Regions from separate parts of the Mesorhizobium sp. B1-1-6 genome, predicted to be linked through region 1. Evidence: predicted binding sites of a transcription regulator. Region 1 holds the regulator's gene; each other region holds the start of a gene.

Region 1 (9,870 bases):
TCTCAACTACCAGTCGATCGGCTCGGGCGGCGGCATCAAGCAGATCAAAGCCAAGACCGTCACCTTCGGCGCTTCCGATGCGCCGCTGAAGGGCGAGGATCTCGAATCCACCGGACTTGCACAGTTCCCGATGGTGATGGGCGGCATCGTTCCGGTCGTCAATCTCGAAGGCATCAAGCCGGGCGAACTGGTGCTCGACGGCCCGACGCTGGCCGATATCTTCGTAGGCAAGATCACCAATTGGAACGACGCGGCGATCGCCAAGCTCAATCCCGACGTCAAGCTTCCCGACCAGGCGATCGCCGTCGTGCATCGCTCCGACGGTTCGGGCACCACGTTCAACTTCAGCTACTATCTGGCCGACGTCAGCGCCGACTGGAAGTCGAAGGTCGGCGTCAACACCGCGCTCGAATGGCCGGTCGGTATCGGCGCCAAGGGCAATGAAGGCGTCGCCAACAACGTCTCGCAGACCGGCGGCTCGATCGGCTATGTCGAATACGCCTACGCCAAGCAGAACAAGCTGACCTATGCCGACATGATCAACAAGGACGGCAAGAAGGTCGAGCCGACGGCGGCGGCGTTCTCGGCGGCGGCGGCCAATGCCGACTGGAGCTCGCAGCCGGGTTACGGCGTCATCCTGGCCAACCAGCCGGGCGCCGAATCCTGGCCGATGACGTCGGCGACCTGGATCCTGGTCTACAAGAAGCCCGGCGACGTGGCGGCGACCGGTGAAGCGCTCAAGTTCTTCGCCTGGTCCTACGCCAAGGGCGACGACATGGCCGGCGCGCTGGACTACGTTCCGATCCCCGACGCGGTCGTCAAGAGCGTCGAGGACATGTGGGCCAAGGACATCGTCGGCGAAGACGGCAAGCCGCTCTATTCCGCCATGTAATCCCTGCTGAACGAGGAGGGCGCTTCACGGCGCCCTCCCTGTCTTCCTTGAAACGTGAGGGCCAGATGACCGCCGTCTCCGAAGCCATGCCATCGTCGGCCGCCATGCGGGCCAGGGAAGCGACGGTCCGACGCTTCGCGCTCACCGATACGATTTTCCGAACGGCGACACGCTTTTCCGCCATCCTCGTCCTGCTCATCCTCGGCGGCGTGGCGATTTCGCTGTTTGCCGGCTCGTGGGAAGCGCTGTCGAAATTCGGGTTCTCCTTCCTGACGACCGAATCGTGGAACCCGGTTACCGAGAATTTCGGGGCGCTGGCCCCGATCTACGGAACCATCGTCACCGCCGCCATCGCTATCCTGATCGCCGTTCCCATCGGCATCGGCATCGCCATCTTCCTTACCGAACTCTGCCCGCGGCCACTCCGGCGCCCCATCGGCATCGCCGTCGAGCTGCTTGCCGGCATACCCTCAATCATCTACGGCATCTGGGGCCTGTTCGTGTTCGCGCCGTTCCTGCAGACGACGGTGCAGCCCTTCATCATCAAGCTTTTCCACGACGTGCCGGGACTCTCCAGCCTGTTTGCCGGCCCGCCCTACGGCATCGGCCTTCTGACCTCGGCGATGATCCTTGCCATCATGGTCCTGCCCTTCATCACCTCGATCACCAAGGATGTCTTCGACACGGTGCCGGCGGTGCTGAAGGAATCGGCCTACGGCATCGGCTGCACGACCTGGGAGGTCACGCGCCGCGTCGTCATCCCCTATACCCGCGTCGGCATCATGGGCGGCGTCATGCTCGGCCTCGGCCGCGCGCTCGGCGAAACCATGGCGGTAACCTTCGTCATCGGCAACGCCCACCGCATCAGCGGCTCGCTGTTCGCGCCCGGCACGACGATCTCGGCGACCATCGCCAACGAGTTCACCGAAGCCGACGGCGATCTCTATACGTCTTCGCTGGTGGCGCTCGGCCTGATCCTGTTCGTCATCACTTTCCTGATCCTTGCCCTTGCGCGCTACATGCTGCTGCGCATGGACAGCCGCACGGGAGCCTGACCGATGTCGACGGCCACATCGCTTCACAATCGACGCAAGCGCAGGAATGCCGTGATGATGACGCTATGCGTCACGGCGGCGGGCATCGGCCTGGCCTGGCTGGCGCTCATCCTCGGCGCACTGCTCTATAAGGGCCTGTCGGGTGTTTCGCTCTCTGTGTTCACCGAAATGACACCGCCGCCCGGCGATGCCGGCGGCCTGCTCAATGCCATCTACGGCAGTATCATGATGACAGTCATCGCCGTCATCGTCGGCACGCCGATCGGTGTCCTCGCTGGGACCTACATGGCCGAATATGGCCGCTTCTCGCGCCTCACCACCGTCGTGCGCTTCATCAACGACATCCTGCTGTCGGCACCCTCGATCATCGTCGGCCTGTTCGTCTACGAGCTGCTGGTGCGGCCGATGGGACATTTCTCGGCGATCGCCGGTGCCGTCGCACTGGCCATCCTGGTCATCCCGGTCGTCGTTCGCACCACCGAGGACATGCTCAACCTGGTGCCGAACGCCTTGCGCGAGGCCGGCGCCGCGATCGGCGCGCCGCGCTGGGTGGTCATCCGCTCGGTCGCCTACCGTGCGGCGCTGTCGGGCATCGTCACAGGCATATTGCTGGCCATCGCCCGCATTTCCGGCGAGACGGCGCCGCTGCTCTTCACGGCGCTCAACAACCAGTTCTGGTCGAGTAATCTCAATGCGCCGATGGCCAGCCTGCCCGTCACCATCTTCCAGTTCGCTCTCAGCCCCTACGAGGAATGGCAGCAGCTGGCGTGGACCGGCGCACTCATAATCACCCTTACGGTTCTCGGGCTGAGCATCTTCGCCCGCAGCCTTACCGGACGCAGAGAGGACAGATGAAACCGATGTTGTCCACCGAGTTGAATACGCCCGAAGTCGCGGTCGAGAAAGCCAAGATCGAGGTCAAGGGCCTCAATTTCTACTATGGCCAGTCGAAGGCGCTGAAGGATATCAGCCTGTCGCTGCCCGAGCGCAGCGTCACCGCCTTCATCGGGCCTTCGGGCTGCGGGAAGTCGACGCTGCTGCGCGTCTTCAACCGCATCTACGAGCTCTACCCGAGGCAGAGCGCCGAGGGCCAGGTGCTGCTCGACGGCCAGAATATCCTCGACCGCTCGCAGGACCTCAACCTGCTCAGGACCAAGATCGGCATGGTGTTCCAGAAGCCGACGCCGTTCCCGATGTCGATCTACGAGAACATCGCCTTCGGCGTCAGGCTCTATGAGAAGCTCAGCAAGGCGGAGATGGACGGCCGTGTCGAGCAGGCGCTGAAGCGCGCGGCACTGTGGAGCGAGGTCAAGGACAAGCTCAACGCCAGCGGCCTCAGCCTTTCGGGCGGCCAGCAGCAGCGCCTCTGCATCGCCCGCACGGTGGCGGTGAAGCCGGAGGTCATCCTGCTCGACGAGCCTGCCTCGGCGCTCGATCCGCTGTCGACCGCCAAGATCGAGGAGCTGATCGATGAGCTGCAGGCCGACTATACGATCGTCATCGTCACCCACAACATGCAGCAGGCGGCGCGCGTGTCGAAGCAGACCGCGTTCATGTATCTGGGCGAGTTGGTCGAGTTCGACCGCACCGAGAAGATCTTCACATCGCCCCGCGAGAAGCGCACGCAGGACTATATCACCGGCCGCTTCGGCTGATCCCAGGCATACGAGGACCAAGATCATGGCCGAACACACAGTCGCAGCCTTTGACGAAGATCTCGGACAGATCAGCAGGCTGATCCGCGACATGGGCGATCTCGCCTCATCGATGGTCGGCGGCGCCACCAAGGCGCTCCTGAATTCCGACAACGCGCTCGCCCAGCGCGTCGTCTCCGACGACGCCATCATGGACGCGCGCCAGCGCGAACTCGACGACCGCGCCATCACCCTGATCGCCAAGCGGCAGCCCATGGCGGACGATCTGCGCCATGTCGTCGGCTCGATCCGCATGGCGGGCGATCTCGAACGCATCGGCGATCTCGCCAAGAACATCGCCAAGCGCGTCGGCACCGTCGGCCTTGCCGCCACGCCGCGCGACCTGTCGCACTCCATCGACGCCATGGCGCAGCTTGTGCTGATCCAGGTCCAAGGCGTGATCGAGGAGTATGCGGCGCGCGATGCCGCGGCACTTGCCAAGCTGCGCGCCGACGATGAACGCATCGACGTCAAATACACGTCGGTCTTCCGCGAGCTGCTGACCTACATGATGGAGGATCCGCGCAACATCACCGCCTGCACGCATCTTTTGTTCTGCGCCAAGAATCTCGAGCGCATCGGCGATCACGTGACCAACATTGCCGAAAATGCCTATTATGTGCTGACCGGCACGCAATTGCCCGCCAATCGCCCGAAGCAGGACGAGACGGCGATGTCGGCGCCAGCGGCTTGACGGCAGGGGTGACCAGTCGATGATCGCGCCACGCATCATGGTGGTGGAGGACGAGGAGCCGCTGGGTGTGCTGCTCCGTTACAATCTGGAATCGGAGGGTTATCAGGTAGAGGTGGTGACGCGCGGCGACGAAGCCGAGATCCGCTTGCAGGAGAATGTCCCTGACCTTCTTGTGCTCGACTGGATGGTGCCGGCGGTGTCCGGCATCGAGCTCTGCCGCCGTCTCCGCATGCGGCCCGATACCGAGCGGCTGCCGATCATCATGCTGACGGCGCGCGGCGAGGAAAGCGACCGGGTGCGCGGTCTCTCCACCGGCGCCGACGACTATCTGGTCAAGCCGTTCTCAACGCCGGAATTCATGGCACGCGTCAAGGCGCTGCTGCGCCGCGCCAAGCCCGAAGTTCTGTCCAGCGTGCTCAAGGTCGGCGACATCGTGCTCGACCGTGAATCGCACCGGGTCTACCGCAAGAAAAGCGAGATCCGGCTCGGGCCGACCGAGTTCCGCCTGCTCGAATTCATGATGCGACATCCCGGCCGCGTGTTCTCGCGCAGCCAACTGCTCGACAATGTCTGGGGCGAAACGATCTATATCGACGAGCGCACCGTGGACGTGCATGTCGGCCGGCTGCGCAAGGCGGTCAACAATGGCCGCATGCCTGACGTGATCCGCACCATTCGGGGCGCGGGGTATGCGATTCGCGAAGACTAGGGATATGTCACGCAACGTTCTCGCCCACGCCTGATTTCGCCTGTGCCCCCGGCGCGAAAATCTCCTGGTCGACGAAGGTCAGCGCGCGCATGGCGCAGCCCTCGCGGATCAGTGGCAGTTCGTTCGGCTCGGTGTCGAAGGAAATCGATTTCGAGTGCTGGCCGCCGGCGGTCTGGGCAATCGCCTCGCGCAGAGCCGGCTCGATCAGGTCGAAGGCGGCGGCGCTGACGCCGACCATGGCGACCGGCGCCGGATCGATCAGCGCGAACAGGCTGCCAAGGCCGTAACCCAGCGCCTCGCCGGCCTTGCGGTAGGCTTCGCGCTCCGGCCCGTCCTTTTCGCGCGCCGAGGCCGCCAGGGTGCGCATGTCGGCGTCGCTGACGTCGACAGGCTCGGTGTCCTCGCCAAGCTGCCTCGCGTTGCGCCAGATGGCATAGTTGCCGGCATAGGCCTCGACGCAGCCGCGCCGCCCGCAGCGGCAGAGCGCCCCGCCGGGGCGATGGATCATGTGGCCGAACTCGCCTCCGGATGAATGGGTGCCGGTGAACAGTTCACCCTTCAGCACCAAGCCCATGCCGATGCCGTGCGACAAAAGTATGGCGATGAAGTCGTCGCGGTAGCGCTGGGGATCGCGCCAGCGCAGCGCCACCGCCATCATGTTGCAATCGTTCTCCATGGTGGCGGGAATGCCGAACTCGGCCTCCAGTATGTCGGCGAAGGCGATGTCGGTCTGCGGCGTGATCGGCGACCACAGCATGGCGCGCGCATCCGTGTCGGTGATGCCCTGGATCGCCAGCGCGATACGGGCGATGCTGCCGACGTCGAGGTCGGGATCCTCGAACCGCCGCCTGACGATGGCCACGCATTCGCCGATCAGCGCCTCGCGCGACAGGGTCAGCGTGTCCAGCCGGCGCTGCTCCTCAGATATCACCTGGCCGGCATAGTCGATGACTGCGACGGAGAGGAAATTCAGCGACAGCACAACGGTCATCACCGCCGCGGCTTCAGGGTTGAGGCTGAGGCCGACCTGCGGCCGACCGCGTTTCAGCGCACCGGCCTCGCTCGGCTTGCTCTGCGCCAGGATGCCTTCGCCAATCAGGTCGGAGGAGATCGCCGATATGGTGGAATGGCTGAGCCCGGTGGTCGCGGCAATCTCGGTGCGCGAGGGCTGCCCGGCACGGCGCACGGCCGCGATCACCATCGCCCGGTTGCGTCGGCGCAAATCGTCGTGGCGGATTCCGACCGACATGTTTCTCGCATCCTCCCCGTCGCCGCGTTCTCTCCCCAGGATCCCGACGACCGTCAAATACTGGCAGAACCGGCCTTGGCTGTCATTATTTATTCCGGAGCTCGAAAAAAATTCACGAGGACATCAAAATACATCAGAATCGACGTTGACAGCGTTCCGACGATGGACCAGTGTTTTTTCGAGGCTCGAAAAAATAGAGCCTTTGTGCCGGCCTACGGGCCTGTTTGGTCGCGCCATACGCGGCGCAGGGAGGATTAAGATGAAGAAATTCACAGCCGCCATCCTGGCGGGTGTCGCCATGTCGCTGACGCTCGCGTCGATCGCGCAGGCGAAGGACAAGGTCATCGGCGTTTCCTGGTCGAACTTCCAGGAAGAGCGCTGGAAGACCGACGAGGCCGCCATGAAGAAGGCGATCGAAGCCGCCGGCGACAAGTATATTTCCGCCGACGCCCAGTCCAATCCCGGCAAGCAGCTCACCGACGTCGAGAGCCTGATCTCCCAGGGCGCCAATTCGCTGATCATCCTGGCGCAGGACGCCTCCGCCATCGGCCCGGCGGTGCAGAAGGCGCTCGACGAAGGCATTCCGGTCGTCGGCTATGACCGCCTGATCGAGAACAAGGACGTCTTCTATCTGACCTTCGACAACAAGGAAGTCGGCCGCATGCAGGCCCGCGAAGTGTTCAAGGTGAAGCCGGAAGGCAACTACGTCTTCATCAAGGGCTCGGGTGCCGATCCGAATGCCGATTTCCTGTTCTCGGGCTCCATGGAAGTGCTCAAGGACGCCATCGACAGCGGCAAGATCAAGAATGTCGGCGAAGCCTATACGGATGGCTGGCTGCCGGCCAACGCGCAGAAGAACATGGAGCAGTTCCTGACCGCCAACGACAACAAGGTCGACGCGGTGGTCGCGGCCAATGACGGCACTGCCGGCGGCGTCGTCGCGGCGCTGACGGCTCAAGGCCTGGCCGGTACCGTTCCGGTCTCGGGCCAGGACGGCGACCACGCGGCGCTGAACCGCATCGCGCTCGGCACGCAGACCGTGTCGGTGTGGAAGGACGCGCGTGAACTCGGCAAGAATGCCGCCGAGATCGCCTCGCAGCTGGCCGACGGCAAGAAGATGACCGACATCGCCGGCGTCAAGGACTTCACCACACCCGGCGGGAACACCGTCAAATCGCTGTTCCTCACCCCGGTTGCGATCACCAAGGACAATCTCAACGTCGTCATCGACGCCGGCTGGATCAAGAAAGACGAGGTCTGTGCCGGCGTCGCGGCGGGCAGCGTCGCGGCCTGCAACTGATCTTCCATTTCATGCGATGAACGCCGCGGCTGCCAAGCCGCGGCGTTTTTTCAAGAAGATTTGTTTTTCCGCCCCGGGCGGGTAACTTCTAGGTTGGCTTCCGGCATCCGCATCGGATGGGCAGGCCGGTGGGAGAAAATCATGACCGATACGACGTCCAACCCGCAGGCCGACACCGCGCGTGCGTCGGAACTCGGCGCCGTCGCCCGGTTCCTGAAGGCGACCGAGATCGACACGCGCATGCTCGGCATGATCGGCGCGCTGCTGCTGATCTGGATCGGGTTGCATGTCCTGTCCAGCCTGCGTCTCGGCGTCAATCCGCTCGATTTCGACAGCCGTACCTTCCTCACGCCCCGCAATCTGTGGAACCTGTCGGTGCAGACCTCGGCCGTCGCCATCATGGCCTGCGGCATGGTGCTGGTCATCGTCATGCGCAATATCGATCTGTCCGTCGGTTCCGCCGAAGGGTTGATCGGCATGGTCATGGGTTTCGCCCAGGTGCATTTCCTGGTGCGGATGGTCGGTCTCGAGCTCGGCAATCCATGGATCTGGGTGCTCGCGCTGGTCATCGGCCTGGTGCTCGGCCTTTTGATCGGCGCCTTCCAGGGCTTCGTCATCGCCTATCTCGAAGTGCCGGCCTTCATCGTGACGCTGGGCGGGCTTCTGGTCTGGCGCGGTGCGGCATGGTGGGTTACCAGCGGCCAGACGGTGGCGCCGCTCAACGCGACGTTCCAGCTGATGGGCGGCGGCCCGGCCGGATCGATCGGCGCGACCTGGAGCTGGGTGGTCGGCATCGCCGCCTGCCTTGCGGTGGTGCTTGCGCTGTTCAACGGGCGGGTACAGCGCAAGCGCTTCCGTTTCCCGCTGCGTCCGATCTGGGCCGAGACGCTGATCGGCGTGGTCACCTGCGCCGTCATCATGGGCGCGGTTTGGCTGGCCAATTCCTATCCATGGCCTGTCGGCATCGTGAACAGATATGCAGCCGCCAACAACATAACCGTGCCCGAGGGCGGCCTGTTCATCGCCCACGGCATCGCCATACCGGTGCTGATGGCCATCGCCGTCGGGCTGGTCATGACCTTCATCACCAAACGCACCCGTTTTGGTCGCTATGTCTTTGCCATTGGCGGCAATCCGGAAGCAGCCAACCTCGCCGGCATCAATACGCGCTGGATCACGATGAAAGTGTTCATGATCATGGGCGTGCTGGCCACGATCGCCGCCGCGATCTCGTCGGCCCGGCAGAACTCGGCCACCAACGTGCTCGGAACGCTCGATGAATTGCTGGTGATCGCGGCGGCCGTCATCGGCGGCACGTCGCTCGCCGGCGGTTCGGGAACGATCATCGGCGCCATGCTGGGCGCGCTTCTGATGCAGTCGCTGCAATCCGGCATGGTGCTGCTCGGCGTCGACTCGCCTCTGCAGAGCATCGTCGTCGGCGCCGTGCTGGTCATCGCGGTGTGGCTCGACACCGTCTATCGCAAACGCGTTTGAGGGAGGAGGACAATCATGGCTGACAGGATCGCTCCCGCCGGCAACCCGCTGGTCGACATGCACAACATCTCAATCGCGTTCGGCGGCATTCGCGCCGTCGACGATGCCTCGATCGATCTTTTCCCCGGCGAGGTCGTGGCCCTGCTCGGCCATAACGGCGCCGGCAAGTCGACACTGATCAAGATCCTGTCGGGCGCCTACAAGCGTGACGCGGGCCAAATCTTCGTCAACGGCGAAGAGGCTTCGATCTCCAACCCGCGCGATGCCAAGAAATACGGCATCGAGACGATCTACCAGACCCTGGCGCTCGCCGACAATGTCGACGCCGCCGCCAACCTGTTCCTCGGCCGCGAGCTGAGGACCGCCTGGGGCACGCTCGATGATGTCGCCATGGAGGCCGAGGCGCGCAAGGTGATGGGCAGGCTCAATCCCCGCTTCCAGCGCTTCAAGGAGCCGGTGATCAAGCTGTCGGGCGGACAGCGGCAGTCGGTGGCGATCGCACGCGCGATCCTGTTCAACGCCCGCATCCTGATCATGGACGAGCCGACGGCAGCACTTGGACCGCAGGAAACGGCCCAGGTCGGGGAACTGGTCAGGCAGCTCAAGTCCGACGGCATCGGCATCTTCCTGATCAGCCATGACATTCACGACGTATTCGAACTGGCCGACCGGGTGTGCGTCATGAAAAACGGCCAGGTCGTCGGCACTGCCCGCACCACCGATGTGACCCAGGACGAGGTGCTGGGCATGATCATCCTGGGCAAATGTCCGCCTGGCGCCATT
Region 2 (9,870 bases), on a different contig from region 1:
GGCGGCGGTTGACCCAGGGCGAATCATAGGCGCGCTGGAAGGCGTTGCGCCAGAAATCGCTTTCGGCGAATCCGCTGGGGCCGACGTCGACCAGCGGCGACAGCCCGAGCGTGACGACCGAAATGCCTTCCTCGCGAAAGCGGTCGACGGCGAATTTGGTCAGGCCGACCTCGGCATGCGGCGAGGCGTCGATGTGCTTGCGCTTGAAGGCTGTGGTGTAGCCGATGACCTTGCCGCCGCGAAACAGCGGATCGAAGTCGAGCAGGGCGACCAGTTCGCCATCGGGGCCGTGCAGCACGAAGCGGCGCATGTCGACGCCCACATGATCGGCGAAGTGCCGGTTGAGGAAGCCCATTTCCCAACGCTTGACGATGCGGTCGCCGCGCCAGTTCGCCGAAAGCCGGGAGATCTCGTCGAGAAAGATCGTCCGCTTGTCCTCGGCGAACGAAAAGCCCTTCTTCAACAGCCAGCGCTCGGAGTAGCGCACGGTTTCGTTGCGCTTGCCGGAAAAATCGTGTTCGGGCAGCGGCAGACGGGTGTCGATGCCCAGCCGGTTGACCTTGTAGCCGAGCCCGGCCAGCACCCGCGCCGACTGTTCGCCGATCTGCACGAACCAGGGGCTGCCGGCGGTCTCGACGAAGCGCCTGATGTAGTCGGCCCGATGGGCCGGATCGGCGACCGGGTCACCGAGCGCGAAATGATGCTTCATCTTGGTGCCGAAAGCGATGTAGCCGTCGGCGTCGCCGAAATAGGAGAGCCTGCCTTGCACGGCGGAGGAGTAGGCGAGTGAGAAGTCGCCGTGGCGGCGCACCAGCGCCAGCCGTTCGGCATGGGTGAACGCCTGGCGCTCGACCTTTGGCGAGGCACGCTCGAGGATTTTGTCGAGATAGATCCGCAAGGAGGGCATGGGTCGAGATTCCGCGTGCATCTGCGGCGCGCACCCGGGTACGCTATACGCCGTGGCGCCTTGATTTTGCACAGGAAGCCGAAAAAAGCGTTTCGAGGACTTCGGATTCCTGTACCGGTAACAGAGATCCGCCAGCCCCCGGATCTCGAATCAATCACATTGCCGCGACCTGATTATCGCCGATCTCGCGTATATGCCATATAGGACGCAACCGCGGTGCGGCGCATGGCCTCGAAATCCGGGGCCGATCTGCTGTATGGATCATGCGCGGGAGGGCGTTCTGCTGGTGTCGGCGGAAGCGCCACAAGGGTGGAACGGGGTTCGTGAGCGAATGGCAGATACGACAATCAGACCGGCAGCGCACCAGACGGTAACCATCGAACCGGCGATCGTCATCGGCGCGGGCGCCGCCGGTCTCGCGGCAGCGCAGGCGCTGGTCAAGGCCGGCGTGGCGACGGCGATCCTGGAAAAGGAGAGCCGGTTGGCCGAGCCATGGCATCGGCGTCACCAGCAGCTGCGCCTCAATACTCACCGCGACCTTTCGGCACTTCCCGGCCTTGCCTATCCGAAGGGCACGCTCGCCTTCCCCCACAGAACCGCCGTCATCCGCTATCTGAACGATTTCAGCGAGGCGAACCGGCTGCCGGTGGAGCTCGGCGTCGCCGTCGAGGCGGTCCTGTTCAGGGGCGACCACTGGGCGATAGAGACCAGCGCCGGGATGCGCCTGGCGCGCCACGTCGTGATCGCCACCGGCCGCGACAGACAGCCGTTCATCCCCGACTGGAAAGGAATGCGGGATTTCGCCGGCCGCATCATCCATTCGGCGGATTTCGGCGACGCGAAGGACTATGCCGGCAAGAAGGTGCTGGTCGTCGGCGCCGGCAACTCGGGTATAGACGCGCTCAACCACCTGGCGCAGGCAGGCGCCGCCTCGCTGTGGCTGTCGGCCCGCAACGGTCCGTCGGTCCTGCCCAAGCGCATCGGCAAGATTGCCGTGCACCGGCTGTCGCCGCTGATGGCGCGGTTGCCTTTGCGGGTCGCCGATGCGGTGATCGCCTTGACGCAGCGCCTGGTTTTCGGCGACCTGACGAAATTCGGCGTGCCGCCGGCACCGGTGGGCGGCGCCAGCCGCCTGACCACCGACTACACAGCGATCGCCGCCGACGAGGGCGCGATCGACGCCATCCGCTCGGGCAGGATCACCGTCGTGCCGGGGGTGCGAGAATTCACCCGCGACGGCGTCATCCTGGCCAACGGCAGCCTGATCGATCCCGACATCGTCATTGCCGCGACGGGCTACCGCACCGGGCTTGAGCAGATGGTCGGCAATCTCGGCGTGCTCGACGGCAAGGGCGTTCCGGTCTTCAACGGCGGCGATGCGGATCCGAAACTGCCTGGCCTCTGGTTCACCGGCATGCGGCCGAGCATCCGCGGCTGCTTCGCCAATGCCGCCATCCAGGCCAAGGCGATCGCCGAGCGGATTGCCCGGCGGATCGCCAATTCGGGCCCCTGAACCGGGCTGGAGGTTCGTTTTACGCGTCGGACGGAACCCCACTTTCCTGGAATTGCCCTCTAAATCGCGATCTTGCCGCCGCCTTGTTTGGTAATGGCGACAACCGCCGGCCGCACCGGCATGTCCGGCTTGAAATCGGGCCAGCGCGTCGACGGATCCTCATAATAGGACGGGCGGCCGAACGCCTCCCAGTCCTCGCCGCCGTCGCCCGGATGCTGGACGGCGACGAAGGCGGTCTGATCGTCGGGCGCAAACAGCGGCCCGCACATTTCAGCGCCGATCGGCACGCGGAAGAACAGTTTTGACGTCGCGCGCGCCGGCCCTTCGGTGTCGACCGCCCACAGGCCGTCGGTGCGGCCGGTGGCCTTCGGGCCCTGGCCGTCGGTGGCGACCCACAGGCGCCCGGCCGAATCGACCGCGCAATTATCGGGCATGCCGAACCAGCCATTGGCCGTGGTGGCGGTGGAGAAGGTGGCGCCGACATCGGCAACCGCCGGATCGCCGCATTTCAGGAGCACTTCCCATCTGCCCCTGGTGCCGGCGAAATCGCCGCCATCTTCCGATATCTCGATGATGTGGCCGAAAGCGTTGTCGGCGCGCGGATTGGCGGCGTCGACCTGGTCGGCCTTGCGTTTGGAATTGTTGGTCAGCATGACATAGACCTTGCCGTTGACACCATTGGGCTGGATGTCCTCGGGACGGTCCATCTTGGTGGCGCCGAGCAGGTCGGCGGCACGCCGCGTCTCGATCAGCACGTCGGCCTGGCCGGCGAAGCCGTTCTCGGTGGTCAGCGGACCCTGGCCGAAGACGATCGGCAGCCACTCCACCGTACCGTCGGCGGCGAACTTGGCGACATGCAGCGTGCCGTCGTCGAGCAGGTTCATGTTGGCGGCGCGGTCGTCCTGATCGAAACGGCCCGCGGTGACGAATTTGTAGACGTACTCGAAGCGCTCGTCGTCGCCGAGATAGAAGACGACGCGGCCATCCTTGGCGATGATCGATTCGGCGCCTTCATGCTTGAAGCGGCCCATTGCGGTGCGCTTCCTCGGCGTGGATGTCGGATCGTTTACGTCGACCTCTACGATCCAGCCGAAACGGTTGGGCTCGTTCGGCTCCTTGGCGAGGTCGAAGCGATCGTAATGTGCGCCCCATTCATAGGCGCCTTCCGGAATGCCGAGGCGCTTGTAATTGGCGGCTTCCTTATGGCCTGCCGGCAGTTCACCGGAGAAATAGCCGTGGATGTTCTCCTCGGCCATGACATAGGTGCCCCAAGGCGTGACGCCGCCGGCGCAGTTGTTGAATGTGCCGATGACCTTGGTGCCGGATGGGTCGGCATTGGTCTTGGCGCGGCCATGGCCGGCGACCGGGCCCGACAGCGCCATTTCGGTGTTGGAGGTGATGCGGCGGTTCAACTTGCCGTCGCGCACCACCTGCCACTTGCCGCCTTCCTTGCGGATCTCGACGATGGTGCCGCCATGCGCCGCCATCTCGACATCGACCTGCTCCTTCGAGAGCGGCGCGAGTTCGGCCGCCTTCTTGCCATCCTTCTCGACGATCTTGGCGATGCCCGGGAACATCAGATGCGGATCGGTGTATTCGTGGTTGACGACCAGCAGCCCGTGCTCGGCGGAGCCATCGATCCCGATATAGCCGACATAGTCATTGTTGTAGCCGAATTGTCTTGCCTGGGCCTCAGCCGACTGCCTGGCCGGGTCGAACTCCGGCGAATCGGCAAACAGCGGATCGCCCCAGCGCAACAGCACGTCAGCATCGTAGCCCGGCGCGACATGGTGCTTGTCGTCGATACCGGCTTCGAGTTCCTCGAACGAGAAGGCGGAGCCCTCGGCGGCACGCGCATCGTCGGCGGCCACGAGCGCCAGCGGGCTGACGGTGGCGGCAATGGCCGAGACGGCCAGCGAGCCCTTGAGGAAAGCGCGGCGGGAAAACCGTTCGGCGATGATTTCGCCCATGGTGCTGTTGTCGGTGGGGTTGGTCGCCGGACCGTTGCTTTCCTCAAGCAGGCTGGTGCGGAATCGGGCGTCGGGCGAGCGATGGTCGGTCATGGGTCTGCCTCTGGCTGGATGGCTGGAGCGTGTCACGCGTTTCGACCCCTTATAGACGATCGGTCACACTTTCGTGACATTCGTGCACCCGCCAGCTGACCGCGAACCTCGCGCCACATTCGGTTTGAAACTCGGACCAAGGTCCTAAACCGATCGGGCGAAGGTCCGGATTGCCGCGGCATCGGTCGTGGGCCACTTACACGAACACGCCATGTCGCCGATGGTCGCGTACCTGCACGAGATGGCCCTTGAATTCGCCGGCCCGATCAAGTGAGGGACTGATGCGCAGCTCGATCATGGCTCATTGTTGCTGGCTGGCCCTGAGAGCAGTGCCGGCACTGGCGCTGACCATAGCCCCCTATCACCTCGATTTTCACGGTTCCGCCGCAGGCATTGTCGCGTCCAGCGCCCAAGCCAAGCCTGGCGGGAACAGCGGCAATGGCGGTAACGGCAATGGCGGCAATGGCGGCAATGGAAATAACGGCGGCGGCAACAATGGCAACGCAGGAGGCAACAATGGCAACGCTGGCGGCAACGGGAACAATGGCGGCGGCAACAACGGCAAGGGGAAGGGTGCCAACAGCTCCGGCAAGCATGTGAACGCAACAACCGGCGATCGTGTCGAAATAGACGACAACAAGATCGTGGTGCAGCACCCTAACGGCTTCGGGGAAGAGATCGAGAAGGGTCGCTTCAAAATGACCGACGCTCTGGGCCGCACGATCGTCGAGCGCCCTGCGACGGCGGCGGATATAAGCCGCCTCAAGGGGTTGTAGAGCGGGCAATAGGCATCGCCCGCTTTACGTGTCACCTCCGCCGCCCCCCGGCGGAGGTGACCTTGTCGCTCCGGCCCCGTATAGGGGCCGTCTTTTTTGCCCGGGAGCGTTCCGCTGCTGCACCGCGCTTCAGGTTTTCATTTATGCGTGTCGTTATCCCAAACCGGGGATCCCTTGCGGCCGACCAGGATTAGCTGCCGGCCCGATCCCGCGCTTCGCGCATCAGCAGCGCCGCCTCGGTGCGATTGCGGACGTTGAGCTTGGACAGCACACCGGTCATGTGATGCTTGACCGTTTTTTCCTGCAGTGCCAGCCGCAGCGCCACTTCCTTGTTGCTCAGCCCTTCCGCCACCAGCTGCAGGATCTCGGCCTCGCGTCCGGTGAGCTGACGCAGGCGATCCGTCCTGCCGTTGGCCGGCTGCAGCGATTGCAGGTCCGAAAGCAGGCGGGCCGACAGGGTCGGCGACACATAGGTCTCGCCGGCCGCGACACCATGCAGGATTTCGGCCAGCATGCGCGAGCCGACCCCCTTCAGCACATAGCCGCGCACACCGGCGTTCAGCGCCCGCGCCACGTCGGCATTGGCCTCCGAGACCGTCAGCATGACGATCTTCTGCCCGGGATTGGCACCCAGTATGCCGGCCACCGACGCAAGGCCGTCACCCGGCATGCTGATGTCGAGCAGCAGTATGTCGGGCTGCAAAGTCGAGGCGATGCGTTCGGCATCCTGCGCCGTGGCGCCCTGGGCCACCATTTCGAAGCCGCCGATCTCCGACAGGCTGCGGGTAACGCCTTCGCGAAACAGCGGGTGGTCGTCGACAATGGCGACACGGATGGTACCGATCATGGTTGATCCTCGACGGCTAGCGTAATCATCAATCGTGTTCCCTGTGGCCCGGTCGTGGTCTCGAACTGGCCACCAATGCTTTCGATACGTTCCCTGATGCCGGCGAGCCCCAGGCCCTCGGCTCGCCTCGGGTCGAATCCGGGCCCGCCATCCGACACTTCAACGAAGAACTTGCCGCCTGTCATCCCGGCCTTCACCTCCTGATCCTTGCCCTGCCCATGACGATAAGCGTTGTTCAGCCCCTCCTGGACGAAGCGATAGATGCTGATCTTCTCCGAAGCGCCCAGTTCGGGCAACTGCCTGGATAGGGTCAGCGCCACGGAACTGCGGGTCCTGCGTTGATGCTCGTCGACGGCAAGACGCAGAATGTCGCCGGTCGCGGCCGTTTCTATCTGCGGCAGGACGAGGCCGTTGCAGATGCCGCGGATTTCACGCATCGCGTCGTCCAGCGCCATGCGGATCATGGCGATCTCGGCGTTGCGGCTGTCGCTGGAGGCACCCTCGCCGGAAATGGCGGGGCTGTCCACACGCAGCGCCGCCAGCGCGACGAGCTGAGCCGGCCCGTCATGAAGGTCGGCACCGATGCGACGCAGGTATCGTTCATTGAGCGCCGTGGCACGGCGCGACGCCTGCTGGACGCGCAGGCGCAGCGCCCGGTTTTGCGAGACCAGCGCCTGCAGCTCGGAGACCTGGCCCTGCAGAACGCCGCGCTGCTTGTCGATGGTGCGGCTGCCACGTATGACGATCCCCGACAACAGCAGCAGCGCCGTCAGCGTGGCGCCGGCCACGATCAGCCAGCTCGACAGCAAGGCGGAAGCCAGAGCCGCCTGGAAATCGTCGGCGATCTCGTAGAATTCGGTGACGGCGACCACCTCGCCCGACCAGGGTTCGCGGACTGGATTGTAGATTTCCAGCAGCGGCACGCCCGCGGCCCTCTCCTCCTTGTCGTCCTCGTCGCCTAGCTCGTTGAACTCGGCGACGACATTACCGGCGAAGGCGGCACGCAGGTTGGCGCTCGGGCCGAACTGCCGGCCGATCAAGGCCGTGTCCTTCGAATACAGCACCGTGCCGTCCCGACGCCACAACTTGAAGGAAAACAGCCGTTTGCCGAGCGCGCCTTGGCCGAGGGTCTCGTCAAGCGCCCGTTTGACGGCGTCATCGAGCTGATGGTTCGTGCGCAGATCGGGGAGCAGCGGAGCGATCACGCTGTCGACATAAAGGGCAGTCGTGGCCGCCGAATTGTGGAGCACGCTTTCGCGGATTTGCGCGGTGACCCAGAAGCCGACCACCAGCATCACCGCAAGCAGCCCGAAGCCGCCGGCAATGATGAACTGCAGCGCCAGCGTAAGCCCGTTCCAGCGCCGCGACAAGGTTTCGAGAAATCGCACGCCACGCTCCTCGCCCCCACCCGCAGGGGCAGGGTAGTGGCCGCGACTTTGGCGCTTCGGTCCTGCCGACACAAGAGCCTGGTCCCACGGCAGCTGCTTGACGTCGCGACGCGCTTGCGAAACAAGGCACGGACGACCGGCATCAATATCGAGGGCAGCGTGAGTTTTTCGGGGTTACTTCAGCTCGGTCTTTCGACCGTGATCTTTCTGCTGGCGGCGGCGGCCGCCAAGCAATGGGGGATGGCGCCCAGCCTGGGCAAGATCGTGCTGACGCTTGCGCTCTATTCGCTGGGCAACCTGATCATGCTGCGGCTGATTCGCGAGTTCGGCATGTCGGTGTCGTTCAGCCTGTCGGCGGTCATCCAGCTGGTATCGGTCAATCTGGTGGCGCTGATATTCTTCGGCGAGCGCATCAATACGCTGCAGGCGGCCGGCATCGTGCTGGCGATTGCCGCCGTGGCGCTGATCACGCTCGGGCCCTATGTGCAAGGGCGATGACCGGCAAACCATGGTTGCGAAACGAGGTCCGATGAGAACTGCGGCAAAGGCTCTGCTGAGCCGGGTCGAATTCCCGGTGCTGCTGGCCGGCCTTGTCGTCGCCGCCGGCCTGTGGGGCTTCGTGGAGTTGATGGAGGTGGCACGGGCCACCACGCCGCACGCCTTCGACGCTGAAATCATGCTTGCCTTCCGCCAGGCCGGCCAACCCGGTATCCCGATCGGCCCGCCATGGATGGAAGGGGCGATGCGCGACATCACCAGCCTCGGCAGCACCAGCGTGCTGGTGCTGATCACGGCGGCGACGATCATCTATCTGCTGTTGATCCGCAGGCCCGGGACCGCGCTTCTCATCTTCGTCGCCGTGGCGGGCGGCCAGATGCTGTCGAGCCTGCTGAAGCTCGGCGTCGACCGGCCGCGGCCCGAACTCGTCTCGCATCTGGTCAACGAGACCTCGCTTTCCTTCCCGAGCGGCCACGCGATGCTTTCGGCGGTGACCTATCTCACATTGGGCTCGCTTGCGGCGCGCTTCCTGCAGGGCCGGACGACGAAGATCTATGTTCTGGCGCTCGCCGTGCTGACGACGGTGCTGGTCGGCATCAGCCGCATCTATCTCGGCGTCCACTGGCCGTCGGACGTGCTGGCCGGCTGGTGCGCGGGCTTTGCCTGGGCCATGCTGTGCTGGTTGGCGGCAAGGGTCCTGCAACGGCGCAGGGTGGTGCGTGACGACGTCTGACGACGCTCGACCGGGAAGCGGTCAGATCAGCCGGTTGATCAAGTGTCCGCAGCCCGTTAGCAGAAGGACCACCGATACCAGGCATGCCGATGTCGTCAATGTCTTGAAAATGGTCAACCACGTTATCCCCTGCCCCAGATGGAACACCATAGCTCTCAATGCTCGGGAAGTATCCGAAAAATGCTCGATAGCGATGATGATCAAGGCTCAAGCGTACATCCTGATGCTTGAAACATCATAATGATCGTATTATACATCATATCCGCAGACTCAGACGGGGATCCCGGCCGATGATCACTGCCGCGCAGATGCGCGCCGCGAGGGCGCTGGCCGGCATCGATCAGAAGACGCTCGCCGAGCGCGCCGGCGTTTCGCTTCCCACCATCCAGCGCATGGAAGCGAGCGACGGCGTGGTCAGGGGTGTGGTCGATACGCTGATGAAGGTCATCCAGGCCCTCGACGAGGCCGGGGTGGAGCTGATCGGCGAGAATCAACCCAGTGAGCGCGGCGGCCGGGGCGTGCGCCTCAAGCCTGCCGTGCCGCCCAATCCGAAAGCTGAGCCGGCATAAGTCGCGACGGCGACCGCCGACAGTCCTGCCGACGATCCCGCCGCCTTTCAGGTGCGGAAGGAAGTCCATGGACGAGATCGGGCAGACGCTCAACGAAACCGCGCGCAAACCGACCCATGGGCCGGCAAAGCCGACTTTTTCCGAACTGTTCACACCGAAACTGGTGACGGTCTGGCGCGAAGGCTACAGGCTCGAACATCTCAGGGCCGATGCCATTGCCGGGCTGACCGTTGCCATCGTCGCCTTGCCGCTGTCGATGGCAATCGCCATCGCATCAGGGGTGACGCCGGAGCGCGGGCTCTACACATCGATCATCGGCGGCTTCATCATCTCGGCGTTCGGCGGCAGCCGTTTCCAGATCGGCGGCCCCGCGGGCGCCTTCATCGTGCTGGTGGCGGCGACGGTCGCGCGGGTCGGCGTGGACGGGCTGTTGCTGGCGACGATGATGGCCGGCATCTTCCTCATCGCCATCGGGTACCTGCGGCTCGGCACCTACATAAAGTTCATTCCCTATCCGGTGACGGTCGGCTTTACCGCCGGTATCGCCGTCATCATCTTCTCGGGCCAGATCGTCGA
Region 3 (9,870 bases), on a different contig from region 1:
GAGAACAGGATCTTGCTGGCCGGGATGCCGGCTGCCAGCGCGCGCCGCAACTCGCCTTCCGACACCACGTCGGCTCCGGCGCCGAGCCTGGCCAGGGTTTTGAGCACCGCCTGATTGGAATTCGCCTTCATGGCGTAGCAGACCAGTGCATCGAGCCCGGCAAATGCCTGGACGAAGACGTGGTAGTGCCTGGTCAGCGTGGCCGTCGAATAGCAGTAGAATGGCGTGCCGACGGTTGCGGCGATGTCCGATATCGCCACGTCCTCGGCATGAAGCACGCCGTCGCGGTAGTCGAAATGGTTCACGAGAGTGGTTCCGAAAAATTGGAGCAGGGTAGGAGCGGGTTTAGCACTCTAAACCGCTCTGACCGGCTCTAGAGCAGCGGGTCGAGAATGAACTTCTTGTCCGCGACCGGTTTTTCCGGTTCCGGCGGCACGGGTTGGTGTGCCTTCTCGGCGTCCTTGCGCGCCTGCACGGCCGCCTCGTAAGGCGTGTCGAGACCGGACCTTCTGCCGCAAGCCGTAACGGCGGCAACCGCCGCAAGCAGCGTCAGTGTCACCAAAATCCTGCTTCCGGTCATCGATCCATCCGTCCGAAACTTTTTTCCGCCGCTGCTTTTAGCCGAGTTCTCGGCGCATTGCACCCTGGATATTGCCGTTGCAATATCCTGGATATTGGCGGTTGCAATATCCGGGATATGGCTGGCCGCAATGTCCGGCATCACGCCTTGGCCAGCCGCTTTTTCCAGTAGCGGATCTGCTTCCTGACTTCCGACGGTGCGGTGCCGCCGAAGGAGGTGCGGCTCTTCACAGAGTTCTGCACGGCCAGCACCGAAAAAATGTCCTTCGTGATGCCGGGGTGGATCGACTGCAAGTCTTCCAGCGCAAGCTTCTCCAGGCTCAGCTTCTTCTCTTCGGCCAGCGCCACCGCCCGTCCCGTGACATGATGCGCTTCCCGGAACGGCAGGCCGAGCGTGCGCACCAGCCAGTCGGCAAGGTCGGTCGCGGTTGCGTGGCCGGAGCCGGCAGCCTTCTTCATCGCCGCCGCGTTCACCGTCATATCGGAGACCATGCCGGTCATCGCCGCCAGCATCAGGTCGAGCGTCTCGGCGGCATCGAACACCGATTCCTTGTCTTCCTGCATGTCCTTGCCATAGGTCAAAGGCATGCCCTTCATCACCGTCAGCAGGCCGACCAGATGGCCGGTGACGCGCCCGGTCTTGCCGCGCACCAGTTCGGCGGCGTCGGGGTTCTTCTTCTGCGGCATGATCGAGGAGCCGGTGGAGAAGCTGTCCGACAGCCTGATGAAGCCGAATTGCGGCGTTGACCAGATGATGATTTCTTCCGCCAGCCGCGACAGATGCGTGGCGCATATGGCCGCCAGTCCCAGGAATTCCAGCGCGAAATCGCGGTCCGAGACGCTGTCCAGCGAATTGCGCATGGGCTCGCGGAAGCCGAGCGCACTGGCGGTCTGGTGGCGGTCGATCGGAAAGCTGGTGCCGGCAAGGGCTGCTGCACCGAGCGGGCTCTCGTCCATGCGTTCGATGGCGTCGCGCACCCGCGACAGGTCGCGCGAAAACATCTCGACATAGGCCATGCAGTGGTGGCCGAATGTCACCGGCTGCGCCGCCTGCATATGGGTGAAGCCCGGCATCACCGTCGCGGCGTGCTGCTCGGCCCGCTCCAGCAACGCACTGATGAGACCCTTCAAGGCCTCGGCGACGCGAAAGCACTCGTCCTTGACCCAGAGCCGGAGGTCCACTGCAACCTGGTCGTTGCGAGAGCGGGCCGTGTGCAGCCGGCCGGCGGCCGGACCGATCAGCTCGGCGAGGCGGGCCTCGACGTTCATGTGGATGTCTTCCAGCCTGGTCGAGAATTCAAATGTGCCCGCCTCGATCTCTTTCAGGATCGTGTTCAGGCCGTGAGCGATTTTCTCTTGATCGGCCGCCGAAATAATGCCCGTTTGCGCCAGCATCGCGCTATGGGCGATCGAACCTCTGATGTCCTGCGCATAGAGTTTGCGGTCGAACGAGATCGACGCGTTGATTGCTTCCATGATCGCGGCCGGACCCGAGGCAAATCGTCCGCCCCACATCTGGTTGCTGGTCTTCTTGTCGCTCATGGCTATAAAACCCGTGCTCGGAGCAGTTTTGAGAACATGGCAGACGGAAACAGATTTTTCCCGGCCCCGCGCCTGATCCTCGCCGCCCTGGTGGCGGGAGCGCTGGCCGGCGCGGTCGCGGTATATGTCAGCGAGAGCCAGTCTGGCAACAACGCCGCGTCGCAAGTCGCCGTCGGAGACAGCAAGGACGATGTCGCCTGCGCCGCCAAGAGCGAACGCGCCAAGAAGATCGCCGCAGCCGCCACCGGCGAGGTCGCGGCGCTCTTGCCAGCCGATCCGCCGCAATCGATGAAGAGCCTCGCCTTCAACGGCCCGGACGGCAAGCCGATGACCATCGCCGACCATGCCGGCAAGACGGTGCTGCTCAATCTGTGGGCGACATGGTGCGCGCCATGCCGCGCCGAAATGCCGGCGCTGGACGCCTTGCAGAAGGAGAAAGGCAGCGATGCGTTCCAGGTCGTCGCCGTCAACGTCGATGCCGGCGATGACGTGAAGCCGAAGAAGTTCCTCAAGGACACCAGCGTCGAGGCGCTCGGCTATTACAGGGATTCGACGATGGCGCTGTTCAACGAACTCAAGACGCGCGGCCTGGCGCTCGGCCTGCCCGTCACCATGCTGATCGACGGCGAAGGCTGCCTGATCGCCCATATGAACGGCCCGGCCGAGTGGTCGGGGCCGGACGCCAAGCGGCTTGTCGAGGCCGCGCTCGGGTCTTGAAGAGGCTGGGACAAGGCTGGGCGCAAGCGCGGCTTGACCACGCAACGGTTCCGCCCAGCCCATCCGCGGCGGCCTGAGCCGACCCGGTCAATTCGTCGAATGCCTGGATCGGCGCCGGCTTGCCGAGATAGTAGTCCAAGCCTCGGCGTCCAGGGACTCACCTTAAGGACATATATGGCGAGCCGTTTGTGCTATCGGCCAGACGAGCCGTTGGTCGGCAGGGGATAGACGCCCTTCAATACTTCGTCGAAGTGATGACTGACCGCCGCATTGCACTCGCAAGCAAGCCACCGCAGGCCGTCGACCTTGCGAACGACGATCCGGGCACGATGGGTCTCAATGAGACCGTGTTCTTTCAGATCGCGTATGACGCGGCTCAAATAGCTCCGGCCGACTCCGAGCATTACGGCGAGCTGTTCTTGTGTCAGCGCCAGATCGGGAGTGCCCGTCCGATCAATGGCGGCCAGCAGCCATTTCGCTGTCCGTTGCTCGATCGAATGCGCGGCATTGCAGGCGACGGACTGGAACATCTGCGCCATCAGGCAGTCCGCGTACCGCGCGAACAGATTCCGTAGCGTCGACGACCTGGACTTCGCCTCTTCAAGGTTAAGCAGGTCGATGCGGAAGAACGAACCTCCCAATTGTACTTCAGCGCGAGCGTAAGCTGGGAGCCTGCCTTGGCTGACAACTCCGCCAATTGCCCCTTCTCGTCCGACCAGAGCCGTCTCGATCGCACGCCCGTCGCTCAGCACGACGAGATAGGAAATCAGGCTGGGACCTCTCGGGAAGTATGCATGGCGAACCGTGTCACCAGGTTCATAAAGCAGTGTTCCGGTGGGGGCCGACCACTCATCCAGCCAAGGCTCGAGGATTGCCCAATCTGCCGCGGTGAGTGCCCGCAGAAGATTGTTGCCGATCATGCCGGAGTCTATGTGGGCGCGGGCTTCCATTTACACTCCTCCGAACGATCGCTTGCGGCCCATATCCCAATAACCGGAGAAATGTCCACTAGTGCGCAGACGCGCAAAGCGCGAATGTCTAAGAAGTGACAGGGGTGCTGATCCAGACCCCATCGAGCGCGAGCTGTGGCGCGTCGGCTCCAGGCGAAATGCTAGAAGATCGCCCAAGGCGGACAACAAAGCCCTGCGGTTGAATTGCTGGCGTGTCGCGTAGAGCACGTCGATACTGAACCCGTGCAACCAGCGTGAGATATGAACCCGGAACAACCGCCCGCTTCAGGGGCCCATCCCCTTCTCCGGCTCTACATCGCCGGAGACACGCCCGGTGCTCGTCGGGCACTGGAAAGCCGCCTGAAGATAATCGAGGAGATGAGCGCATCCATTGAAATCCAGATCTTCGATATCCTGGAACATCCTCATGAGGCGGAGCGAGCAGGGATACTAGCAACGCCGACGCTCTCCGACGAATCCGCCGATCCCCCGCGCCGTCTGGTGGGCGACATCAGCAATATCGCTCAGGTTCTGGACTATTTCGGTTTTCGCAAGAAGGATGATATTCATGACCGCGACGGATGAGATCTCTATCGACCCGGTTCTTGAACGCGTCAATACAGGGATCGAAGCTTTTGACGACTTGGTGATGGGTGGCTTGCCGCGCGGACGCACCACCATCGTGGGCGGCACGCCCGGTAGCGGCAAGACCGTATTCGCCACGCAGTTCCTGGCGCATGGCATCACCGGTCTCAATGAGGCCGGTGTCTTCGTCACCTTCGAGGAGTCGCCAACCGAGATCGAGGTGAACATGGCGAGCTTCGGCTGGGACATCCGCGGCTGGCGAGCGGCGGACAAGCTTGTTTTCGTCGATGCGAGCCCGCGCGATCAGGACCAGGTGGTTGTGGGCGATTTCGACCTCGCCGGTCTTCTGACCCGCATTCTGCACGCGAGCCGAAGCGCCGGGGCAAAGCGCATCGTGCTCGATTCGGTTACCCAACTTTTCGATCATTTCGTAGCCGAGCAGACGGCAGTGCGCCGCGAACTTCTACGTATTGCGACCGCGCTGAAGAAAGAAGGGCTGACGGTCCTTATGACCGCGGAACGCAACAGTGAATATGGTGAAATCTCCCGTCACCGAATAGAGGAGTTCGTCGCAGACAATGTCGTGATCCTTCGCAATGCCCTTGATCGCGAGCGCCGTCGGCGGACCATAGAAGTCCTGAAAATGCGCGGCAGCCGTCACGTTGAGGGCGAAGTGCCCATAACGCTGGTCGCCGAACAGGGCATCGTAGCTGTGCCTCTGTCATCGTTGCGCCTGGAGCAGCAATCAAGCACGAAACGGGTCACCAGTGGTAATTCCGAACTCGACAAAATGTGCAGCGGCGGGTTCTTTCGCGACAGCGTAACCCTTGTCAGTGGAGCCACAGGCACCGGAAAGACTCTACTTGTCACCAACTTTCTGGCGGGCGGAGTGGCTGCGGGCGAACGCGCCTTGCTCGTCGGCTATGAGGAGAGCCGCGGCCAGCTTTTCCGCAACGCGCGTAGCTGGGGCGTCGATTTCGAAGCGATGGAGGCGGATGGTCGCCTGAAGGTAGTCTGCCTTTATCCGGAAGCGCAGAGTTTGCCGGATCACCTTCTGATGATCCGCGAACTGGTGGCGGAGTTCAAACCCGATCGCATGGCAATCGACAGCTTGTCGGCATTGGAGCGCATCGCGCCAGAAACCGGGTTTCGTGAGTTCTTGATCAGCGTCACCTCCTTCATAAAGAAGCGCGAAATTGCCGGCCTTTGCACCGCTACCAACAAATCGCTTGTCGGAGGCCAGAGCGCTAGCGAGCAGCATATTTCCACACTCACCGATTCGATCATTCTGTTGCGCTACATTCAGCAGGAAGAATTCATGCATCGCGGCATGATGGTGCTGAAAATGCGCGGCAGCGAACACGACAAACAGATACGGCGCTTCACCATCGACAGTGGCGGTATGCATCTTGGAAAGCCCTTTGACAGCGCGCCTGATGTGTTCGGCGACTCCGCCGTGGACAACACGTCGACATGAAGAGCGCCTTGAATACGGCGCAAAACGCCGCCGAAATGCTGGAATCGCCCGGAGATACATCTCCGGCTGGCATTAGCCAGCTCAGCTTTCGCCAGTTGATCGAAAATACCGCCGACGGGATGCTGGTGGTCGATTTGGACGGAACAGTGCTCTATGCCAATCCTGCGGCAGCCGTAATTTTTGGACAGCCGCTTGACGAACTCCTCCACGTTCCGCTCGGCCGTCCGGTCGTCTCCGGAGAGATCGCCGAGATCACCGTTCACCGTTCCGGCCGCAAGCCGGCAGAAGTGGAAATGCGTACGGTCGAGGTTACCTGGGACAGCAGGCCCGCATTGCTTGCCAGCCTGCGCGATGTCTCGGCCCAGCGATCAAGAGAAGAAAACGCGCGCCAGTCACAAAAGCTCGAGGCCATTGGACGCCTCGCAGCTGGCATTGTCCATGACTTCAACAACCTACTCGCCGTTTTCGGGTCTGGCCTTCGGCTTCTGGAGAAACAGATCGCTAAAGATCCTGCGGATGAGAAAGTCGCTCTGCTGGTCGAGGAGATGTTCAGGCGGATCGAAAATGGAGGAGCGCTAACACAGCAACTGCTTGCCTTTTCGCGACGCCAATCCCTGGTCCCGGAACAGATTGATCTCAATGAACGTATCAAGGGGCTGACGACGCTGCTGGAACGGACGTTGGGGAGCGGCATCCGGGTACAATGCAATCTGGATCCAGCCTTGGACCCTATCCTTATCGATGCCAACCAGCTCGACATCGCCGTTCTTAACCTTGCCGTGAACGCCAGAGATGCAATGAAAGGCAATGGCACTCTCACGATTGAGACCAGCAATTTTCCAAATGATCTGGAGGATTTGCGTTCAGCGGCGGCTTCATTTGTTCGCGTGACTGTACGCGATACCGGCTGTGGAATGAGCAAGGACACCCTGGCGCGCGTTTTCGAACCATTCTTCACAACAAAATCGGAAGGGCAGGGTACGGGACTCGGGCTAAGCCAAGTTTACGGCTTCATCAAGCAATCCGGTGGGCATGTCCGAATCGATAGCGAAATCGGTCAGGGAACAAGCCTGCATCTCTACTTGCCGCGCGCTTCTGGAACCGAGCGGCAGCAGAACTGAGCGGCGGCAGACCCATTCCCGGCCAGCAGACTGATTGGCCGATGTCAAATCCGTCAGGCTGAGCGCGGGACGGGAATTTCCACGCATCGACCGAGCATTAAACCGACGCCTTTTTCAGCGTTGTCATGTCAGTGTTGTCATGTGCTGTTAGACGCCGTCCGTCGGTGAGGTCGCTGACCGTCTCGAGACAGGTCCCTGGTACATCAATTCAAGCAGCAAGCCGCTATGCAATCCTTTTCCGGGTCACTTTCATCCGGAAGTGAACGCTACTTTAGCCGGATATGAAGTGCGCCTGTCCGCAACAAAACCGTTGTCCGCTGCGCGCGAACGACACATAGTGCCATTGCGGGAGTGCCCCTTTCGCCAATGACAAGCAATGAGAACGGGAGACGAAACATGAAGTTCTTTGGCTTCGCGGCCGGTGTCGCCGTGACCCTGCTTTCCACAACCTCCGCCTTCGCCGTTACGCAGATCAGCTGGTGGCACGCCATGACCGGCGCCAACGCAGAGGTCGTCGACAAGATTTCCAAGGATTTCAACGCCAGCCAGGGCGACTACCAGATTGTTCCGGTTTTCAAGGGCACCTATCCCGAAACGCTGAATGCCGGCATCGCCGCCTATCGCGCCGGCCAGTCGCCTGACATCATCCAGGTGTTCGATGTCGGCACCGGCGTGATGATGGCGGCCCGGGACGCGATCAAGCCAGTGGCCGAGGTGCTGACCGGCGCCGGGATGAACTTTGACAAGAGCCAGTATCTGCCAGGCATCGTCGGTTATTATTCGACGCCGGACGGCACCATGCTGTCCTTCCCCTACAACTCCTCCTCGCCGATCCTCTACTACAACAAGGACATCTTCCAGAAGGCGGGGCTCGATGTGAACAACCCACCCAAGACCTGGAACGAGGTGTGGGAGGATGCCAAAAAGATCAAGGCGAGCGGCGCCGCCGCTTGCGGCTACACCTCGACCTGGCTGACCTGGATACACCTGGAAAACTTCGCGGCGTGGAACGATGTGCCGTGGGCCACGCAGCAGAATGGCCTGGCCGGCGGTGATGTCGAACTCAAGATCAACTCGCCGATCTTCGTCAAACATTTCCAGGCGCTCGCCGATCTGGCCAAGGACGGCACCTTCAAATATGGCGGGCGCACCTCCGAAGCCAAGCAGATATTCCTCGCCGGCGAATGCGGCATCTTCACCGAATCCTCGGGCGGCCTAGGCGACATCGTCAAGTCGGGCATGAACTACGGCATTGGCCAGTTGCCCTATGACAGCGACGCCAAGGGCGCGCCGCAGAACACGACGCCGGGCGGTGCCAGCCTTTGGGTCTTCGGCGGCAAGTCCGACGAGGAGTACAAAGGCGTCGCGGCTTTCTTCGCCTATCTGTCCAAGACCGATGTGCAGGAATATCTGCACCAGAAATCGGGATACCTGCCGGTGACGCTCGCCGCCTATGAGGCGACGAAAAAGTCCGGCTTCTACGACAAGAATCCCGGTCGCGAGACGCCGATCCTGCAGATGACGGGCAAGGCGCCGACCGACAATTCGAAGGGCGTGCGGTTGCCGAACTTGCCGCAGGTGCGCGACATCCAGAACGAGGAGTTCGAAAAGATGCTTGCCGGCCAGGAAACCGCCCAGCAGGCGCTCGACAATGCGGTCACGCGTGGCAACGCGGCAATCAAGGAAGCGCTGGGGAATTAGGGCGCGTCCGAACCTATCGAGTTATAGTCCTTGCTCTACGAGGCCCCCCTCTGCCCTGCCGGGCATCTCCCCCTGAAGGGGGGAGACTGGCTGTCGCGACCGTTTTCGGCGATTGTCAAAGCTGGAGAATGGCAGCTGCCGCAGGAACTGCCAATCTTCCTCCAAGAAGGGGAGATGCCCGGCAGGGCAGCGGTGAGCGCCGTAGAGTGCCGCTCGGCTTTCCACGCCGGAGCGGCGCATTGACCCCGCGCGTCGTCTTTCCCAACAAAGTCTTGCCATACCTCCTGGTGGCGCCGCAACTTGCCATCACGCTGGTGTTCTTCTACTGGCCGGCCGGGCAGGCGCTCTACCAGTCGATGCTGAGGCAGGACCCGTTCGGGCTGAGGAGCAGGTTCGTCTGGTTTGCCAATTTCCGCAAGGTGCTTGCCGACCCGGCCTATCTCAACTCGATCAAGGTCACAGTGGTGTTTTCGCTCGCGACCGTGATCGTTGCCATGGGCGTGGCGCTGCTCCTTGCCGTGATGGCGGAAAAGGTGGTGCGCGGCAAAGGCCTCTACCGCACGCTGATGATCTGGCCCTACGCGGTGGCGCCGGCGATTGCAGGCATGCTGTGGCTGTTCCTGTTCAATCCATCGATCGGCTCGCTGTCTTATCTGCTGAGACGTTTGGGTGTCGCCTGGGATCCGCTGCTCAACGGCACCGACGCCATGATCCTTCTGGTGGCGGCGGCCGCCTGGAAGCAGATCAGCTATAATTTCCTGTTCTTCGTCGCCGGGCTGCAGGCGGTGCCGAAAACGCTGATCGAGGCGGCGGCGATCGACGGCGCCGGCGAAACCAAGCGCTTCTGGACCATCGTCTTCCCGCTTTTGGCGCCGACGACGTTTTTCCTTTTGGTCGTCAACACCGTCTATGCCCTGTTCGACACGTTCGGCATCGTTCACGCCGTCACCGGCGGCGGGCCGGGCAAGGCCACCGAGACACTGGTCTATAAGGTCTACAATGACGGCTTCGTCAATCTGATCCTCGGCGATTCGGCGGCGCAGTCGGTCATCCTGATGGTCATCGTCATCGCGCTCACCGCCATCCAGTTCCGCTACGTGGAACGCAAGGTTCATTACGGCTGAGGAGCGCGATGATCGGTCAGTCCCCGTTTCGCATTTTCCTTGCACATGCCGTGCTCATCCTCGGCATACTGATC

What was found. The regulator PhoB, encoded in region 1, activates phosphate uptake and scavenging genes when phosphate is short. The targets are predictions, from matches to a motif close to TGTCATNNANCTGTCAT.
Region 2: FJ979_RS06530 (PhoX family phosphatase) is a predicted target of PhoB. The motif match lies at 4,546-4,562, and genes of this name have one in related genera.
Region 3: ugpB (sn-glycerol-3-phosphate ABC transporter substrate-binding protein UgpB) is a predicted target of PhoB. The motif match lies at 7,093-7,109, and genes of this name have one in related genera.

The regions. Positions count from the first base shown of each region.
Region 1 is NZ_VFWR01000022.1:21,333-31,202, forward strand. It holds gene pstS (phosphate ABC transporter substrate-binding protein PstS) at 1-892, shown strand, start outside; gene pstC (phosphate ABC transporter permease subunit PstC) at 958-1,947, shown strand; gene pstA (phosphate ABC transporter permease PstA) at 1,951-2,802, shown strand; gene pstB (phosphate ABC transporter ATP-binding protein PstB) at 2,799-3,602, shown strand; gene phoU (phosphate signaling complex protein PhoU) at 3,628-4,335, shown strand; gene phoB (phosphate regulon transcriptional regulator PhoB) at 4,355-5,044, shown strand; gene FJ979_RS29880 (ROK family protein) at 5,052-6,293, opposite strand; gene xylF (D-xylose ABC transporter substrate-binding protein) at 6,553-7,593, shown strand; gene FJ979_RS29890 (sugar ABC transporter permease) at 7,735-9,087, shown strand; gene FJ979_RS29895 (ATP-binding cassette domain-containing protein) at 9,103-9,870, shown strand, end outside.
Region 2 is NZ_VFWR01000002.1:568,586-578,455, reverse strand. It holds gene FJ979_RS06540 (phosphatidylglycerol lysyltransferase domain-containing protein) at 1-907, opposite strand, end outside; gene FJ979_RS06535 (NAD(P)/FAD-dependent oxidoreductase) at 1,239-2,420, shown strand; gene FJ979_RS06530 (PhoX family phosphatase) at 2,480-4,483, opposite strand; gene FJ979_RS06525 (hypothetical protein) at 4,765-5,259, shown strand; gene FJ979_RS06520 (response regulator transcription factor) at 5,450-6,106, opposite strand; gene FJ979_RS06515 (sensor histidine kinase) at 6,103-7,494, opposite strand; gene FJ979_RS06510 (hypothetical protein) at 7,654-7,992, shown strand; gene FJ979_RS06505 (phosphatase PAP2 family protein) at 8,024-8,725, shown strand; gene FJ979_RS06500 (helix-turn-helix transcriptional regulator) at 9,016-9,294, shown strand; gene FJ979_RS06495 (SulP family inorganic anion transporter) at 9,362-9,870, shown strand, end outside.
Region 3 is NZ_VFWR01000013.1:59,302-69,171, forward strand. It holds gene lysA (diaminopimelate decarboxylase) at 1-305, opposite strand, end outside; gene FJ979_RS24210 (lipoprotein) at 374-580, opposite strand; gene argH (argininosuccinate lyase) at 721-2,121, opposite strand; gene FJ979_RS24220 (TlpA disulfide reductase family protein) at 2,158-2,838, shown strand; gene FJ979_RS24225 (Crp/Fnr family transcriptional regulator) at 3,030-3,788, opposite strand; gene FJ979_RS24230 (circadian clock KaiB family protein) at 4,050-4,373, shown strand; gene kaiC (circadian clock protein KaiC) at 4,357-5,850, shown strand; gene FJ979_RS24240 (ATP-binding protein) at 5,847-6,971, shown strand; gene ugpB (sn-glycerol-3-phosphate ABC transporter substrate-binding protein UgpB) at 7,368-8,672, shown strand; gene ugpA (sn-glycerol-3-phosphate ABC transporter permease UgpA) at 8,912-9,796, shown strand; gene ugpE (sn-glycerol-3-phosphate ABC transporter permease UgpE) at 9,805-9,870, shown strand, end outside.